Regions from separate parts of the Roseateles sp. GW821-FHT02E12 genome, predicted to be linked through region 3. Evidence: predicted binding sites of a transcription regulator. Region 3 holds the regulator's gene; each other region holds the start of a gene.
The links. Region 3 encodes LexA, which represses DNA repair genes until DNA is damaged. Its sites were predicted from a motif close to ACTGTATNNNNATACAGT; they were not measured.
Positions count from the first base shown of each region.

Region 1: the regulator LexA is predicted to act here: its motif matches at 3,352-3,369, upstream of recA (recombinase RecA).
Region 2: the regulator LexA is predicted to act here: its motif matches at 4,169-4,186, upstream of AC07V5_RS14725 (PA0069 family radical SAM protein).

Region 1 covers NZ_JBWKVK010000001.1:607,656-613,303, reverse strand. Annotated here, with positions in the region: gene sucC (ADP-forming succinate--CoA ligase subunit beta) at 1-874, opposite strand, end outside; gene AC07V5_RS02890 (DUF2889 domain-containing protein) at 898-1,551, opposite strand; gene AC07V5_RS02885 (regulatory protein RecX) at 1,730-2,257, opposite strand; gene recA (recombinase RecA) at 2,277-3,314, opposite strand; gene AC07V5_RS02875 (response regulator) at 3,516-4,187, shown strand; gene AC07V5_RS02870 (sensor histidine kinase) at 4,230-5,648, shown strand, end outside.
Region 2 covers NZ_JBWKVK010000002.1:850,327-855,974, forward strand. Annotated here, with positions in the region: gene priB (primosomal replication protein N) at 1-228, shown strand, start outside; gene rpsR (30S ribosomal protein S18) at 273-563, shown strand; gene rplI (50S ribosomal protein L9) at 576-1,028, shown strand; gene dnaB (replicative DNA helicase) at 1,184-2,608, shown strand; gene AC07V5_RS14720 (MFS transporter) at 2,739-4,040, opposite strand; gene AC07V5_RS14725 (PA0069 family radical SAM protein) at 4,187-5,311, shown strand; gene AC07V5_RS14730 (phosphoethanolamine transferase) at 5,366-5,648, opposite strand, start outside.
Region 3 covers NZ_JBWKVK010000004.1:831,516-837,163, forward strand. Annotated here, with positions in the region: gene AC07V5_RS26615 (esterase-like activity of phytase family protein) at 1-495, shown strand, start outside; gene AC07V5_RS26620 (asparaginase) at 499-1,473, opposite strand; gene lexA (transcriptional repressor LexA) at 1,501-2,172, shown strand; RNA gene ssrA (transfer-messenger RNA) at 2,254-2,626, opposite strand; gene AC07V5_RS26635 (HAD-IA family hydrolase) at 2,639-3,316, opposite strand; gene ubiG (bifunctional 2-polyprenyl-6-hydroxyphenol methylase/3-demethylubiquinol 3-O-methyltransferase UbiG) at 3,313-4,017, opposite strand; gene ompA (outer membrane protein OmpA) at 4,092-4,751, opposite strand; gene gyrA (DNA gyrase subunit A) at 5,017-5,648, shown strand, end outside.

The DNA of each region.
Region 1 (5,648 bases), on a different contig from region 3:
CGCCGCCGACGTCCAGGAAGTTGGCCGGCTCGCCGCCGAACAGCTTGATGGTGTCCATCGTGGCCATGGCCAGGCCGGCACCGTTCACCAGGCAGCCGATGTTGCCGTCCAGGCTGATGTAGGCGAGGTCGAACTTGCTGGCTTCGACTTCAGCAGGATCTTCTTCGTCCAGGTCGCGGTAGGCCACGATCTCGGGGTGGCGGAACAGCGCGTTGGCGTCGAAGTTGAACTTCGCGTCCAGCGCCATCAGGTTGCCCTTGCTGTCACGGTTCAGCGGGTTGATTTCCACCAGCGACGCGTCGGTGTCCATGTAGCACTTGTAGAGCTTGGCGAACACGTCGACGGCCTGGTCGACGGTGTGGCCTTCCATGCCGATCGCCGCGGCGATCTTCTTGGACTGCTCGGTCGTGATGCCGGTCAGCGGGTCGATGATCTCGGTGATGATCTTCTCGGGCGTGCTGTGGGCCACCTCTTCGATGTCCATGCCGCCTTCGCTGGACGCGATGAAGGCGACGGCCTGCGTCGCACGGTCGGTGACCAGCGAGACGTAGAACTCCTTGCCGATGTCGGCGCCGTCCTCGATGTAGAGGCGGCGGACCTTCTGGCCTTCGGGGCCGGTCTGGTGGGTCTTGAGCTGCATGCCCAGGATGCCCTCGGCCTTTTCCTTCAGCTCATCGATGCTCTTGGCGACCTTGACGCCACCGCCCTTGCCGCGGCCACCGGCGTGGATCTGGGCCTTGACCACCCAGACCGGGCCGCCCAGCTTCTGGGCAGCCTCGACGGCCTCCTGCACGGTGAAGGCCGGGATGCCGCGCGGCACCGGCACGCCGAACTGGCGCAGGATTTCTTTGCCCTGGTATTCGTGGATTTTCATGGCTGGTCTTTCGGGTCGGGAAGTCAGGAAAAGGAAGTGGCTGGCTCGGGGGCCTTGAGGAGCGAAGGGCTGCTTCCGAGTGCCTCGCCCCCTTCGGAGGGCGTGCCGAGCGCTGGCTCAGCCTCGGAGGGGCTGATGTGCCAGAGAGGATAGAACTTGGCGACGGTCGCGCCGTCGCGGCGCAGCGCATGGCAGCGATCGAGCTGGAAAGGCGGGTTGCCGGCGGCGTCGCCCTCTCGCGTGTCGATGACGGAGCCGGCCATCGCCTGGATGACAGCCGTTGGCAGCACCTGGCAGAGCTCGGTCAGGTGGGTGCACCCGCGTGTGCCGCCGAGGCGGGCGATGACGGCCTGGCGGAAGCCCTTCATCAGATTCAGGCCGACCAGCTGGGCGTAGGCGTCACCGTGACCACCGCAGGCGTCCTCGTAGGGCATCCACAGGGTGTCGGACGAGGCGGCGGTGACCGTCAACGCGGCATCGACCGTCAGATGCAGGCGCATGTCATGGATGGGATCGCCCGCCTTGCGCGGCACGCCGGCCAGCGGGACGTCATGCGACTTGGTGTCGACGAGGCTGGCTTCGACATCGAACAGGCCGTCATCGCGCGCAAACACCTGCACATCGAGGGCGCGGCGATGCAGCGGGCGGCGCGTGATGGTCGGTTGGGCGGGGGGCATGGGCGGGAGGCAAGCAAAACAACCCGGCCGGTGCCGGTACGGCAGCTCTACCGAGGCTCGCAACCACTTTGCCGCAAGGCGCAGAGGGCATGTAACCGGGTGAACCACCGTTTTCGGGGCAGCCGGCAATGTAGCACGGAGGGTGAAATTCACCCCTGCGCGCTCGGTCAAGCAGCCCTTAGGCCCTGAGCAAGCGGTGCACCACTTCGGGGGCAAACCCCCGTGCCAGCAGAAAACGAGTCTGGCGCGCCCGCTCCGTGGCGTCGCGGGGTGGTTCCGCGCCGAAACGCCGGAGCCAGACCTCGCGAGCGCGGTCCAGCTCGGTTTCACGCAAGGTGGCTTGTTGCTCGGCGTCCAGCTTCAGCCCGTGGCGGGCCAGCTCCTGCTGGATGCGCTGTGCGCCGAAGCGGCCCGAACGCACATGCAGGCGAGATTCGACAAAGCGGGTTTCGTCGAGATAGCCCTGGGCGGCGAGGGCGTCGAGCAGCGCGTCGACCGCGGATTCGCCAACATCGGCGTCCACATCGCAGTCTTCGGGCGCCAAGTCGCCGTCAACTGCGTCCTTGTTGTCTTGCGGCGAATTAAGGCGCGCAAGTTGCTGCTGCTCAATGCGCAGCAACTTGCGTCTCAGTTCGGCCCGGCTGTGCTCGCGCTGGGCCAGCAAGCCGATGGCGCGGGCCTTCAGCGACAGGGGCGCACGCGCCATGGCCGCCAGCCGTGCGGGCTTATTCCGGTGCTGCCGTTGTCAGCAGAGCCACGCCCAACGATTCGCGGATCTTGTTCTCGATCTCGCGGGAGACATCGGGGTTCTCGCGCAGGAATTCGCGGGCGTTGTCCTTGCCCTGGCCGATCTTTTCGCCCTGGTAGGCGTACCAGGAGCCGGACTTCTCGACGATCTTGGCGATGACGCCCATGTCGACGATCTCGCCCTCGCGGCTGATGCCTTCGCCGTAGAGGATGTCGAACTCGGCGGTCTTGAACGGGGGGCTGACCTTGTTCTTGACGACCTTGACCTTGGTCTCGGAGCCGATGACTTCCTCGCCCTTCTTGATGGAGCCGATGCGGCGGATGTCCAGGCGCACGGAGGCGTAGAACTTCAGCGCATTGCCGCCGGTGGTCGTTTCGGGCGAGCCGAACATGACGCCGATCTTCATGCGGATCTGGTTGATGAAGATGACCATGCAGTTGGTCTTCTTGATCGTGGCGGTCAGCTTGCGCAGGGCCTGGCTCATCAGGCGAGCCTGCAGGCCGGGCAGGCTGTCGCCCATTTCGCCTTCGAGTTCGGCCTTGGGCGTCAACGCCGCAACCGAGTCGATGACGATGAGATCCACCGAGCCGGAGCGCACCAGCGCGTCGACGATCTCGAGGGCCTGCTCGCCCGTGTCGGGCTGGCTGATCAGCAGCTCCTGCAGGTTGACGCCCAGCTTCTGGGCGTACTGGATGTCCAGCGCGTGCTCGGCATCGATGAAGGCGCAGGTGCCTTGCAGCTTCTGCATCTCGGCGATGACTTGCAGCGTCAGCGTCGTCTTGCCGGAGGATTCCGGGCCGTAGATCTCGACGACGCGGCCGCGCGGCAGGCCGCCAACGCCCAGCGCGATGTCCAGGCCCAGGGAGCCGGTGGAGACGACCTGGATGTCTTCGATGACCTCGCCTTCACCCAGGCGCATGATGGAACCCTTGCCGAATTGCTTTTCGATCTGGGCGAGGGCGGCCTGCAGGGCCTTGGCTTTTTCGGTGTTGAGGGCTTTGACCGGGGCGTCCATGCGAATCTCCGTGGGGAATGGCTGAATTATGGGGCAATCTGTATGTTTGTACAGTGGTTTGTCCCCCGATGTGCGGCGGCTTGCCGTCTCAGGATTGGGGACAGCTTAGGCATGAGGTGGCTCATGACGTGAGCCAGGCTTGCGCTGCCGCAAGCCGTCTGCATCGCCGCCGCACATAACATCGGAGCAGGAGACAAGACGATGCGCATCCTGATTGCGGAAGACGACCAAGTGCTGGCTGACGGGCTGTTGCGTGCGCTGCGCGCCTCAGGTTATGCCGTGGACCGTGTCAGCAGCGGCACCGAGGCCGATACGGCGCTGGCCACACACGAGTTCGACCTCGTCATCTTGGATCTGGGCTTGCCGCGCCTGCACGGGCTGGAGGTGTTGCGCAAGCTGCGCGCGCGCGGGTCGACGATGCCTGTGCTGATCCTGACCGCGGCGGACAGCGTGGAGCAGCGCGTCAAGGGGCTGGACCTGGGCGCCGACGACTACATGGCCAAGCCGTTCTCGCTGCAGGAACTGGAGGCGCGGGTGCGGGCATTGACCCGGCGCGGCCTGGGAACGGCCAGCAGCATCATCAAGCACGGGCCGCTGAGCTTCGACGCCACCGGCCGCGTGGCCTACATCAACGAGCAGATGCTGGAGTTGTCGGCGCGCGAGCTGTCGCTGCTGGAAGTGCTGCTGCAGCGCGCCGGGCGGCTGGTCAGCAAGGACCAGCTCGTCGAGCGCCTGTGTGAGTGGGGCGAAGAGGTCTCGAACAACGCGATCGAGGTCTACATCCACCGGCTGCGCAAGAAGATCGAGCAAGGCCCCATCCGCATCGCGACGGTGCGCGGTCTCGGCTACTGCCTCGAAAAGATCGCCTCTTGATCGATGCCCAGTAAAGACGGCGCCAGCCCCGAGCAGGGCTCGATGGCCCGGGCTGGCGCCCCTGCTGCGCAGGGCTCGCTGTTCGGCGAGATCCTCGACTGGATGCTCGCCCCGCTGCTGCTGATCTGGCCGATCAGCGTCGCGCTGACCTGGCTGGTAGCGCAGGGCATCGCCAGCCGGCCCTATGACCGCGAGCTGGGCGAGATGGCGCGCAGCCTGGGGCTGCAGGTGGCGGCGGCTTCAGTGCCGGCGCCGGCACCCCTTGGCAAAGGCAAGGACCGCTATGCCCTCGCGCCCGAGGCCGCGGCGCTGCTGCGGGCTGATGCGTCGGACACGGTTTTCTACCAAGTGCTGGGCCTGCGTGGCGAACTGCTGAGCGGGGACGCGGCGCTGCCCGTGCCGGCCGAGGACGCACCCACCGTGCCCTGGGAGCTGCATTTCCGCGACGACGAGGTCGGCTCGGACGCCGTGCGCGTCGCCTACCTCTGGATTGCGCCGGAGGGTCAGGCCGGGGCGAGCAGGACCATGCTCGTGCAGGTGGCCGAGACGCTGGGCAAGCGGGCGCGGCTGACGAACGAGATCATCAAGGGCGTCATCCTGCCGCAGTTCGTCATCCTGCCGCTGGCGGTGCTGCTGGTGTGGCTGGCGCTGGCGCGCGGCATCTCGCCGCTGAACGAACTGCAGCGGCGCATCCGCTCGCGCGAGAGTTCGGACCTCAGCCCCATCGACGAGCAGCGCGTGCCCGATGAAGTCGCGCCGCTGGTGCGCGCCATCAATGACCTGCTCGCGCGGCTGGACTTGTCGATGAGCCGGCAAAAGCATTTCCTCGCCGACGCTGCCCACCAGCTGAAGACGCCACTGGCCGGCCTGCGCACCCAGGCCGAGCTGATCCAGCGCGAGATCGATGCCGGCCGGGCGTCCCCCGAGGAGCTGAAGCGCTCGCTCTCGCACATCGCGAGGGCCAGTGAGCGCGCGGCCCACATGGTCAACCAGTTGCTGGCGATGGCGCGTGCCGAGGACGCCGAGCAGGCGCTGCGGCGCGAGCCGGTCGACCTGGCGGCAATCGCCATCGACACGGTGCGCGACTTCGTGCCGCGTGCGCTGGAGCGGCGCATCGACCTCGGCTATGACGGCGTCGTGCCCGACGACAGCCGGCTGCGCGTGCATGGCCAACCGGTGCTGCTCGGCGAGCTGATCCGCAACCTGGTCGACAACGCGCTGCTGTACACGCCGGCGGGCGGGCTGGTGACGGTGCGTGTCGTCGAGGACCCATTCGGCCAGGTCGTTGTGCTGCAGGTCGAGGACACGGGGCCGGGCATCGCGCCGACCGAGCGCGAGAAGGTCTTCCAGCCGTTCTACCGGTCTCTCGGCAGCGGCGCGGAAGGCTCGGGCCTGGGCCTGGCCATCGTGCAGGAGATCGTGCAACAGCACGAGGCCGAGCTGACGCTGGACGACACCCGC
Region 2 (5,648 bases), on a different contig from region 3:
CTGATGGCCCTGGACGCAAGCCTCAAGGCCGAGTCCGAAGTCATCGAAGCCGGCAAGCCGCGCAAGATCTCCCTGGAGATCAAGGCAGTTGCGGTGGGCGAATTGGCCAAGCAGTTGCAGGCGCTGGGAGTTGGCGGTATCGCGGTTTTCCGCGGTTTCCTGACCCACCAGCGCAACGGCCGGGGCTTCATCGCCCACGTCACCGTGATCGAACCCGCTGCCCCGTGAACCCGGAATTTTCTGAATCCGGATAGATTTAACAGAGGTCCTCTATGCCCCCGCCACGTGGTAAAGGTCGCTTCTCCAAAGACAAGAAGCCCAAGCGCAACCAACAATCGTTGCTGTTCCGTCGTAAGCGTTTCTGCCGCTTCACCGTCGCCGGTGTCGAGCAGATCGACTACAAGGACATCGACACGCTGCGCGATTTCATCTCCGAAAACGGCAAGATCACGCCCGCTCGCCTGACCGGCACGCGCGCTTTCTTCCAGCGTCAGCTGACGGTGTCCATCAAGCGCGCGCGCTTCCTGGCCTTCCTGCCGTACAGCGACCAGCACAAGGTCTAAGGAGCTGACGACATGCAAGTGATCCTGCTCGAAAAAGTGGCCAACCTCGGCAACCTCGGCGACGTCGTCAAGGTCAAGGACGGTTATGCCCGCAACTTCCTGATCCCGACCAAGCAGGCGCGCCGCGCCACCGAGGCCGCGATCAAGGAATTCGAAGTCCGCCGTGCCGAGCTCGAAAAGGCTGCCGCCGCGAAGCTGGCCGAAGCCCAGAAGCTGGGCGAAGCCCTGGCCGGCAAGACCGTGCGCATCGCCCAGAAGGCCGGTGTGGACGGGCGCCTGTTCGGTTCGGTGACGAACGCCGACATCGCCGACGCGCTGACCAAGCTGGGTACGCCCATCGCGAAGTCGCAAGTGCGCCTGCCCAACGGTCCGTTGAAGACTGTTGGCGAGTTCCCGGTGAGCGTTGCTGCCCACACGGACGTGGTCGTCGAGATCAGCGTTCAAGTGGTTGCAGAAACCGAGTGATTTCGGAGTAAGCGCCCTTGCGCTGCGGCGCTTGACGCCGCAACATTGAAGAAGGCCGAGGCCCCCAAGGGTTTCGGCCTTTGGTTTTTTGGGGCCGAGTTTTACCGCTCGATCCACCGGTTGCTCCCAGTCAGTTCACAGCGTTATCCACAGGCATGTCTGCGATCTTTCCCGCTTCCTCCTCCACCGCGCCGTATGACGACGAAGTTGCGCGCCTGCGTGTGCCTCCGCACTCGGTCGAGGCCGAGCAGAGCGTGCTCGGCGGCCTGCTGATCGACAACTCCGCCTGGGACAAGGCGGCCGACCTGCTGACCGACAGCGACTTCTATCGCTTCGAGCACAAGCATGTCTACGCGGCCGTCGGCAAGCTCATCAACGCGGGCAAGCCGGCCGACGTCGTCACCGTCTTCGACGAGCTGACCTCCGTCGGCCGTGCCGAGGAATGCGGCGGCCTGGCCTACCTGAACGCGCTCGCGCAGAGCGTGCCGAGCGCCGCCAACTTGCGCCGTTATGCCGAGATCGTTCGCGAGCGCGCCATCCTGCGCAAGCTGGTGGCCACCAGCGACGAGATCGCCACCGCCGCGATGAATCCGCAGGGCCGCGCGGTCACGCAGATCCTCGACGAGGCGGAAGGCAAGATTTTCCGCATCGGCGAGGAAGGCTCGCGCAGCCGCCAGGGCTTCCAGAGCATGGACAACCTCGTCGTCGCGCTGATCGACCGCGTCAACGAGCTGGCCGAGAGTGGCGCGCAGGACGTGACCGGCGTGCGCACCGGCTTCTACGACCTGGACCGCCAGACCGCCGGCCTGCAAGGTGGCGACCTCATCGTGCTGGCCGCGCGCCCGTCCATGGGCAAGACGGCTTTCGCCGTGAACATCGCCGAGAACGTTGCCATCAACGAGGGCCTGCCCGTCGTCATCTACTCGATGGAAATGGGCGCGGCGCAGTTGGCGCTGCGGATGGTGGGCTCCATCGGCCGCATCGACCAGAGCCACCTTCGCACCGGCCAGCTGAAGGACGACGAGTGGGGGCGCCTCTCCGAGGCCGTCGACAAGCTCGGTAAGGCCAGCATCTTCATCGACGAGAGCCCGGGCCTGTCGCCTTCGGAAGTGCGTGCGCGTGCGCGTCGCCAGGCGCGTATCTGCGGCCAGCTTGGCCTCATCGTCATCGACTACCTGCAGCTGATGAGCGGCAATGGCGGTGGCAGCGAAGAGAACCGCGCCACCGTGCTCGGCGAAATCTCGCGCGGCCTGAAGGCGTTGGCCAAGGAGCTGAAGTGCCCCGTCATCGCGCTGTCGCAGCTGAACCGCTCGGTGGAGCAGCGGCCCGACAAGCGCCCGATGATGTCCGACCTGCGCGAGTCCGGCGCCATCGAGCAGGATGCCGACATCATCATGTTCATCTACCGCGACGAGTACTACACCAAGGAAGACTGCAAGGAACCCGGCGTGGCGGAGATCATCATCGCCAAGCAGCGTAACGGCCCGGTGGGCACCGTGAAGCTGATGTTCCAGCGCATGCACACCAAGTTCGAGAACCTCGCGCCCGGCTATGTCGGCGTGGAGCGGGACGAGTACTAGCCTTCGTTCGTGAGCCTTCTGCCAAGGCCACTGATGCGCACGGCGCGTCAGTGGTCTTTTTGTTTTCGGTCGTATCCGATGCAGCTGAGTTTCCTACGCGGGTCGACCCAGCGCGCCCGTCGCCGTCCCGTCAGGCCGGCTGGGAATGCAGGCTGTCGCGCTGCGCCAGCGCCGGGAAGATCTTCCACCACACCAGCACGACAGCCAGCGTACCCACGCCGCCCAGCAGCACCGAGCCGACCGGGCCGAGCAGGGCAGCGGTGGCGCCGGACTCGAATTCGCCGAGCTGGTTGCTGGCGCCGATGAAGACCGAGTTCACGGCGCCGACGCGGCCGCGCATCTCGTCGGGTGTCTCCAGTTGCACGAGGGATTGGCGGATGACGACGCTGACCATGTCGGCCGCGCCGCTGATGGCCAGCACGACGAAGGCGACAAGGAACGACGACGTGAGCGCGAAGGCAATCATCGCGAAGCCGAACACCGCCACGGCGCTCAGCAGCCAGTGGCCGGCGCGGCGGTCGATGGGGTGGCGGGCCAGCCACAGGCCGACGCTGACCGCCCCGAGCGCCGGCGCTGCGCGGAGCAGGCCCAGGCCCTCGGGGCCGGTGTGCAGGATGTCCCGCGCGAAGATGGGCAGCAGGGCGGTGGCGCCGCCCAGCAGCACGGCGAACAGGTCCAGCGAGATGGCGCCCAGCACGACGGGGCGTTGCCAGATGAAGCGGATGCCGGCGGTCAGTTGTGCCAGGTCCGGTGAAACGCGCCGCGACGGCGCCGGGCGGTGGCGGATGGTCAGCACGGCGAGCGTTGCCGCGATCAGCAGCAGCAGCGACACACCGTAGACGATGGCGGCGCCCCAGTGAGCCGCGGTGCTGGCCGCGGCGCTGTGCTCGATGCGACCGGCGGCCCAGGGCCCGAAGGCGTACAGCATTCCCCCGAGTGCCGGGCCGGCAATGATGGCCGCCTGCATCGTCGAGCTTGCAGCGGCCACCGCGCGGGGCAGCAGCGTTGGCGGCACGAGCGTGGGCATCAGCGCCTGCTGCGACGGCATCTGCAGCGCTCGGGCACAGCCCAGCAGCACCGACAGCAGCAGGATCAGCTGCGGCCCCACCCAGCCGCCGCCGCTGGCCAGGGCCAGGCAGGCCGCCGCCAGCAGTTGCAGGCACAGGCTGGATGCCAGCAGCAGGCGGCGGTCGTGCTGGTCCACCAGATGGCCGGCGGGCAGGGTCAGCAACAGGGCCGGCAGAAACTGCGCCAAGCCGACGAGGCCCAGGTCCCAGGCGCTGGTGGTCAGGTCATACATCTGCCAGCCCAGGGCCACCATCAGCATCTGGTTGGCCGCACCGCCGGTTACGCGCGCGCCGAGCAGGTGAAGGTAGTCGCGTTGATCGCGCAGGCGGGCGGGCGGCGGCGATATCGGGTCAGGGAGGTTCATGCAAGGTGAAGGAGTCGTCGACCGCGAGTTTGCAGCCGGCGGCGCGTAGTTCGCGCCTGGCGCGCCCAGAACGCCTTCGCTTCACGATGCGACGGGTTCTCGATCAGGGGGCTGGCGGGATCCAAAATACTGTATATATTTACAGTATGTCGCCCGCTCCCATCCGCATCGCCGCAACCCAGCCGGCGCGCGTCCCGCTCGACTCCATCAAGGGCCGCGGCAGTGCCACGGCCATGCCGCACCGCTTCGAGCAACGCGAGCGAGAGCAGTACGACGACGGCTGGGGCTCGCTGGACCAGGATGCCGCCGAGGAGCATCTGCCGCCGGCCACGCAGGTCATCGAGGAGCATGCGAAGAAGATCGTCACCAGCAACCAGTCGCCCGACATCAGCTTCGATTACTCGATCAATCCCTACCGGGGGTGTGAGCATGGCTGCATCTACTGCTTCGCGCGGCCGACGCACAGCTATCTGAACCTGTCGCCGGGCCTGGATTTCGAGACGAGGATCGTCGCCAAGGTCAACGCGGCCGAGCGGCTGCGCGAGACGCTGGCGGGCGCCCGGTACGAGCCGCGCTCGCTGGTCATCGGCACGGCCACCGATGCTTACCAGCCCATCGAGCGCAAGCTCGGCATCACGCGGCGCATCGTCGAAGTGCTGGCGGAATGCGGCCACCCGTTCTCGGTCGTCACCAAGTCGTCAGGCATCGAGCGTGAGCTGGACCTGATCGTGCCGATGGCGGCGCAGGGCCTGGTGTCGGTCTATCTGTCGGTGACGACGCTGGACAACGATCTCGCCCGCATCCTGGAGCCACGCGCCGCGGCACCGGCCCGGCGGCTGCGCACGATCAAGGCGCTGGCGGATGCGGGCGTGCCGGTGGGCGTCAGCGTGTCGCCCATCATTCCCTTCATCAACGAGCCCGAGCTGGAGCGCATCCTCGAAGCCGCGGCCGAAGCCGGCGCCAGCAGCGCCTTCAGCATCCCGGTGCGCCTGCCCTGGGAGGTGAACCCGTTGTTCCAGGACTGGCTGCAGCGCCACTTCCCGGACCGCGCCGAGCGCGTGATGGCGCGCATCCGCGAGATGCGCGGTGGCAAGGACAACGACGCCCGCTTCGGCACGCGCTTCACTGGCGAGGGCATCTGGGCCGACCTGCTGCGCGCGCGGCTGCGCCGGGCGGTGGCCAAGCTGGGGCTGCGCACGGAGCGGCGGCCGGTGCAGCTGGCGTTGTTCAGGCCGCCACGCAAGCCATCGGCGCAGGGTGATCTTTTCTAGCCAGTTGGGGACAGAGCTACTCGCTGCGCTCGGGCGGTCTGTCCCGCAAGGTTTTCAGCTTCGGCAGCCCGCCAGCAAGTCCCACTCCGGCTTGTAGACATCCGCCCGCGCGCCGACCCAGCCCATGGCCGTGTGGAAGAGGTTGTCGTGCGAGGCTGGCTTGTCGCGCAGGGCCTGCAGGCAGCCGGGTTTGAGCGCCGCCACGCCGCCCTCGGGCAGCCACAGAATCATGGGCACATGGGTCTGCTCTTCGGGTGCGATGGCGTAGGGCATGCCGTGCAGGTACAGGCCGTTCTCGCCCAGCGATTCGCCGTGGTCCGACACGTAGAGCATGCCG
Region 3 (5,648 bases):
GACCACGAACTCATCGTGCTGGAGCGCGACGGCAAAGGCATGGGCGACGGCTCCAAGGCCGTGGTGAAGCAGCTCATCAAGATCGACCTGACGGGTGCCGCCGACGTCAGCGGCATCGCCGACCTGCGCACCCAGCCCAGCACGGCAATCGTCGGCACGCGCTTCCTCGACATCAAGGCCGCGCTGAACGCCGCCGGCATCCCTGACGCGCTGATCCCGGCCAAGCTCGAAGGCATCGCCTTCGGCGAGGACGTCGTCGTGGGCGGCAAGACGATGCACACGCTCTACCTGGCCAACGACAACGACTTCCTGGCCACGTTCACCCCGAACGGTGGCAGCGCCCCGGTGGCCTACGGCAACCAGTTCTACGTCTTCGCCTTCGAGGGCAACTTGGTCAACCAGACCATCGCTGCCGTGCCGGAACCCAGCCAGTACGCGCTGCTGCTGGCGGGCCTGAGCCTGGTCGGCTTCGTGGCACGCCGCCGCAGCCGCTGAGGCTTATTCGCCCAGCAGGGTCAGGATCAGTTCGATCCTGGCCTTGACCGGGCTCAGCGCGCCGGCGCTCGGCAGCAGGCCGGGCAAGTCCATCACCGGGCCGGCGTCGCAGCGCGTGCTGCGCCAGACCTTCACGCCCCCGGCCTGCGCCTCGCGCAGTGCCGCGTCCAGCGCGACGCTGAGCGTGCCGTTGCCCGTGCCGGCGGCAACCAGCCCGTCAATGCCGGCCGCCCACAGCGCCCGCACGACGGCGCCATCCGCGCCGGCATGGTTCATGACGATCTCGACGCGCGGCCAGCGTTCGGCCTGACGGCCGATGCGCGCCATCCCCACGGCGTCACCTGACGGCCACCGCCCGAGCTGCCGCACCACGCCCTCCTCCACCCGCGCCACCAAGGCCCCATCGACCGACTCGAAGGCGTCGACGCGGTAGCTGTGGGCCTTGCGCACCTGCGTCGCGTCATGCACGCGGCCGGCAAACGCAACGACAACACCCGACGCACCTGGCTTCGCCGCCACCTGCACCGCGTCGAAGAGGTTCTGCGGTCCGTCAGGCGCCAGCGCCGTTGCAGGGCGCATCGCTGCCGTCAGCACGACGGGCTTGGCCGGCGCCAGCACGCGCTGCAGGAAGTAGGCGGTCTCCTCCAGCGTGTCGGTGCCATGCGTGATGACGATGCCGCCAACCTCCGGCCGCCCAAGCTGCTCATGCACGACAGCCGCAAGCCGCTGCCAGGTCGAGAAATCCATGTCCTTGCTGTCGAGCTGGGCGACCTGATGCGCTTCCAGCCGGCGCCCGGCCAACGCCGGCACCGCGGCCAGCAAATCCTCGACGCTCAGCTGCGCGGCCGTGTAGCCGACACCATCGCTGGCTGTTTTGGCGGTCCCGGCAATCGTGCCGCCGGTACCCAGAATGACGATCAGATCCGCTGCAGTTTGCAATTTTGTAGATTCCTGGATGAAAATACAGGTGCTGGACAAATTTCCAGCCACCTCAAAAGGCCGCACGTGCAAGACCGACCCAAGCTTACCGCCCGCCAGCAGCAGATCTTCGACCTGGTCCGCCACGCGATCGAAAGCACCGGCTCGCCACCCACCCGCGCTGAAATCGCCGCCGAGCTGGGTTTCAAATCCGCCAACGCCGCCGAAGAACATCTGCAGGCCTTGGCCCGCAAAGGCATGCTGGAACTCGTCGGCGGCACCTCGCGCGGCATCCGATTGAAGTCCGACGCGCTGAACGCCGTCAACCGCGCTCGCCAGTTCAGCCTGCCAATTCCCAACTTCGCGCAACTCACGTTGCCGCTGATCGGCCGCGTGGCAGCAGGCGCGCCCATCCTGGCGCAGGAACACGTTGAGCAGACCTACACCGTCGAACCCGGCCTGTTCGCCAAAAGGCCCGACTACCTGCTCAAGGTCAAGGGCATGAGCATGAAGGACATCGGCATCCTCGATGGCGACCTGCTTGCCGTGCAATCGGCCAAGGAGGCCCGCAACGGCCAGATCGTCGTCGCCCGCGTCGGCGAAGAGGTCACCGTGAAGCGCTTCAAGCGCGGCCCCGAAGGGATCGAGCTGCTGCCGGAGAACGCCGATTTCGAGCCCATCCGCATCAACGAGAACAGCGAGCACTTCAGCATCGAAGGCCTGGCCGTCGGCCTGATCCGCGGGCAAGGCTTCAACTGAGTTTGGACGGGGGTTCAATTCCCCCGGCCCACTCGAAATGAAAAAAGGCCCGTGTCACCGACACGGGCCTTTTCGTTTGGATGGTGGAGCCGGGGGGAATTGAACCCCCGTCCGTCAGCCATCACCGGGCAGATCTACATGCTTAGCCGGCTGATTTGAATCTCACGGTCAACTCGCGCAGTGGCACGCTAGCTTTCCCGCCAGTCACTTGATCTCACGCCTAGCCGAGTGACCCGGTCAGACGCCAGCCGATGTGAGTGACTTCTCAGCCTAGCCCCTTGCGAGGTTCAGCCCGGCCCATCGGCCTGCCGTTGAGAAGCTCATCCGCAATTAAGCGGCGAGTGCGAACGTAGAGTCGTTTGCAGTTACTTTGTTTCCAGTGGTTTTACGAGCGAACTGGTGCTCGGCATGCCCTACTCCGGATCCGCACCCACGTCGAAACCAGGTCGGCCCCAGAAGGCGTAGTTTAGGCCAGTCCGAGCTGCTTCAAGAGCTCGCCGGGCGCGGCAAGCTCGATATCTGCACCCCAACGCTCATGCTGAGCCTGCGGGCCCAGGTAGCCCCAGGCCGCCACGGCCGTCGCCATGCCGGCGGCCCGGCCGGCCAGGATGTCGCGCTCGTCATCGCCGACATAGAGACAGGCAGCCGGCGCAACGCCGAGCCGGCGGGCAGCCTCCAACAGCGGCGCCGGGTGGGGCTTGGTATGGCCCGTGGTGTCGCCGCCAACGACAGCAGCCGCCCCCAGGCGTAGCGCTGCGACCAGCGGCAGAGCGAAGCGCTCGGCCTTGTTCGTGACGATGCCCCAGGCGAGCCCGCCGGCAGACAGGCCAGCAAGCTCGGCTTCGACCCCTGCAAAGGGCCGCGTGCTGTCCTGCATCAGGCCTTCGTAGCGGTCGAGAAACTCGCGCTTGAGTGCGTCGTAGCTCGGCTGCCCAGGTGCCACGTCGAAGGCCTGGCCCAACATGCCGCGCGCACCCGACCCGCCATGCGGCCGGTACTGCGCCAGCGGCAGCGCCGCAAGCCCGCGCTCGGCGCGCATGGCATTGGCGGCGCGGGCCAGGTCCTCGGCGCTGTCGATCAGCGTGCCATCCAGGTCGAACAGCACGGCGCGCAAATGCGCCCAGCGCGCGGCAAGCGGCTTCACAGCGGGCGGCGGCAGGCCATCAGGTAGTTGACGTCGGTATCACTGCCGAGGCTGTAGCGCTGTGTCAGTGGGTTGTAGGTCAGGCCTCGGCTGGCCTGGGTTTCAAGACCCGCGTCGCGGCAGAACTGCGCGAGCTCCGAGGGCTTCAGGAAGCGCGCGTACTCGTGCGTGCCCTTGGGCAGCATGTTCAGCACGTACTCGGCGCCGACGATGGCCAGCAGGAAAGCCTTGGCGTTGCGGTTCAGCGTGGACAGGAAGACCCAACCACCGGGTTTCACCAGCGTGGCGCAGGCGCGCACGACCGAGGCCGGGTCGGGCACGTGCTCCAGCATCTCCATGCAGGTCACCACATCAAAGCCCGCCGGCTGCTCGTCGGCCAGGGCCTCGACGGCGATCTCGCGGTATTCAACGCCCTCGGTGCCGGCTTCCATCGCATGCAGTTCGGCCACGCGCAGCGGCTTGGTCGACAGGTCGATGCCCAGCACCTGCGCGCCGACACGCGCCATGGAATCGCTCAGGATGCCGCCGCCGCAGCCGACGTCGAGCACGCGCTTGCCCGCCAGCGGGCTGAGCTGCTGGATCCAGCCCAGGCGCAGCGGGTTGATCTGGTGCAGGGGCTTGAAGTCACTCTCGGGATCCCACCAGCGGTGGGCCAGTTCGCCGAATTTGGCGAGCTCTTGCGGGTCGGCATTGATCGTCATGACGTCCTGAAATTAAAAAAGCCCCGACGGCAGGCCGGCGGGGCTTTGTGCAAAGCGCCCGAAGGCGCTTCGACTTACTTGTTGCGCGTACCGACGACTTCGATCTCGGTGCGGCGGTTCTTGGCGCGGCCTTCAGCGGTCTTGTTGTCGGCGACGGGCTGCTTTTCGCCCTTGCCTTCGGTGTAGACGCGGTTCGGCTCGACGCCCTTGCTCACCAGATAGGCCTTGACGGCTTCCGAGCGGCGGATCGACAGCTTCTGGTTGTACTCATCGCTGCCCACCGAGTCGGTGTGGCCAACGGCGATGATGACTTCCAGGTTGATGCCCTTGGTCTTGCTGACCAGGTCATCCAGCTTGGCCGTAGCTTCGGGCTTCAGCGTCGCCTTGTCGAAATCGAAGAAGGCGTCAGCAGCGAAGGTGACCTTCTCGCTGACCGGAGCCGGCGGAGGCGGGGGAACCGGCTTCGGAGGCTGAGGCGCGGGGGCCGGGGGGGGCGGAGCGACCGGTGCAGGCGGCTCGACCTTCGGCGCCGGCTTGATTTCGCCGTCGCAACCCTTGGCAGCCGTGGCGGGCGTCCAGAAGTTGTCGCGCCAGCAATATTCATTGGTGCCATTCTTCCAGACGGTACCGTCGGTTGCGCGCCAGTTGTCAATGACCTGGGCCGATGCGCTGGACGCAGCAACGGCGACAGCGGCCACCGCAAACAGCGACGCCACACGATTCAATTTCTTCATGATTCTCCTCTCAAGGAATGCCGCAGTTGCCCTGCGAGAGTCAGTACTCGAACCTCTAACCACAGGAGAGACTTTAGGGTTTCTCCTAGGGACTCGACGATTGTGCCATGGGGGCACCGAGACGAACGCATTGTGGCGGGCTACGTTCATGGGCACGGTGACGATGTTGCGCTGCTGCTACATGGAGGCGGGCCGCTTAGAATTCGCGTCTTTCACCTACCTCTGAGGACGCCGTGTGCGTGTAGCACGTGCGTAATCCTGCCGCATGACCCAGTTCGCCAAGGAAACCCTTCCGATCAGCCTCGAGGAGGAGATGCGCCGCTCGTACCTCGATTACGCGATGAGCGTGATCGTCGGCCGCGCCCTGCCCGATGCCCGCGATGGCCTCAAGCCGGTGCATCGCCGCGTGTTGTACGCGATGAACGAGATGGGCAACACCTACAACGCCAAGTACCGCAAGAGTGCGCAGGCCGTGGGTGAAACGATGGGTAAATACCATCCGCACGGCGACTCGGCGATTTACGACACCATCGTCCGCATGGCTCAGCCATTCAGCTTGCGGCACATGCTGATCGACGGGCAAGGCAACTTCGGCTCCATCGACGGCGATAACGCTGCTGCGATGCGATACACCGAGATTCGCCTCGACAAAATCGCTCATGAAATGTTGGCCGACATCGACAAGGAAACCGTCGATTTCGGGCCCAACTACGACGGCAGTCATAAAGAACCGTTGGTGCTGCCCACCCGTTTGCCCAATCTTCTGGTGAATGGCTCGTCGGGTATTGCCGTGGGTATGGCGACGAATATCCCGCCGCACAACCTCAATGAAGTCGTCGACGCCTGCCTGTTCGCGCTGAAGAACCCGGAGTGCACGGTCGACGAGCTGATGGAGAT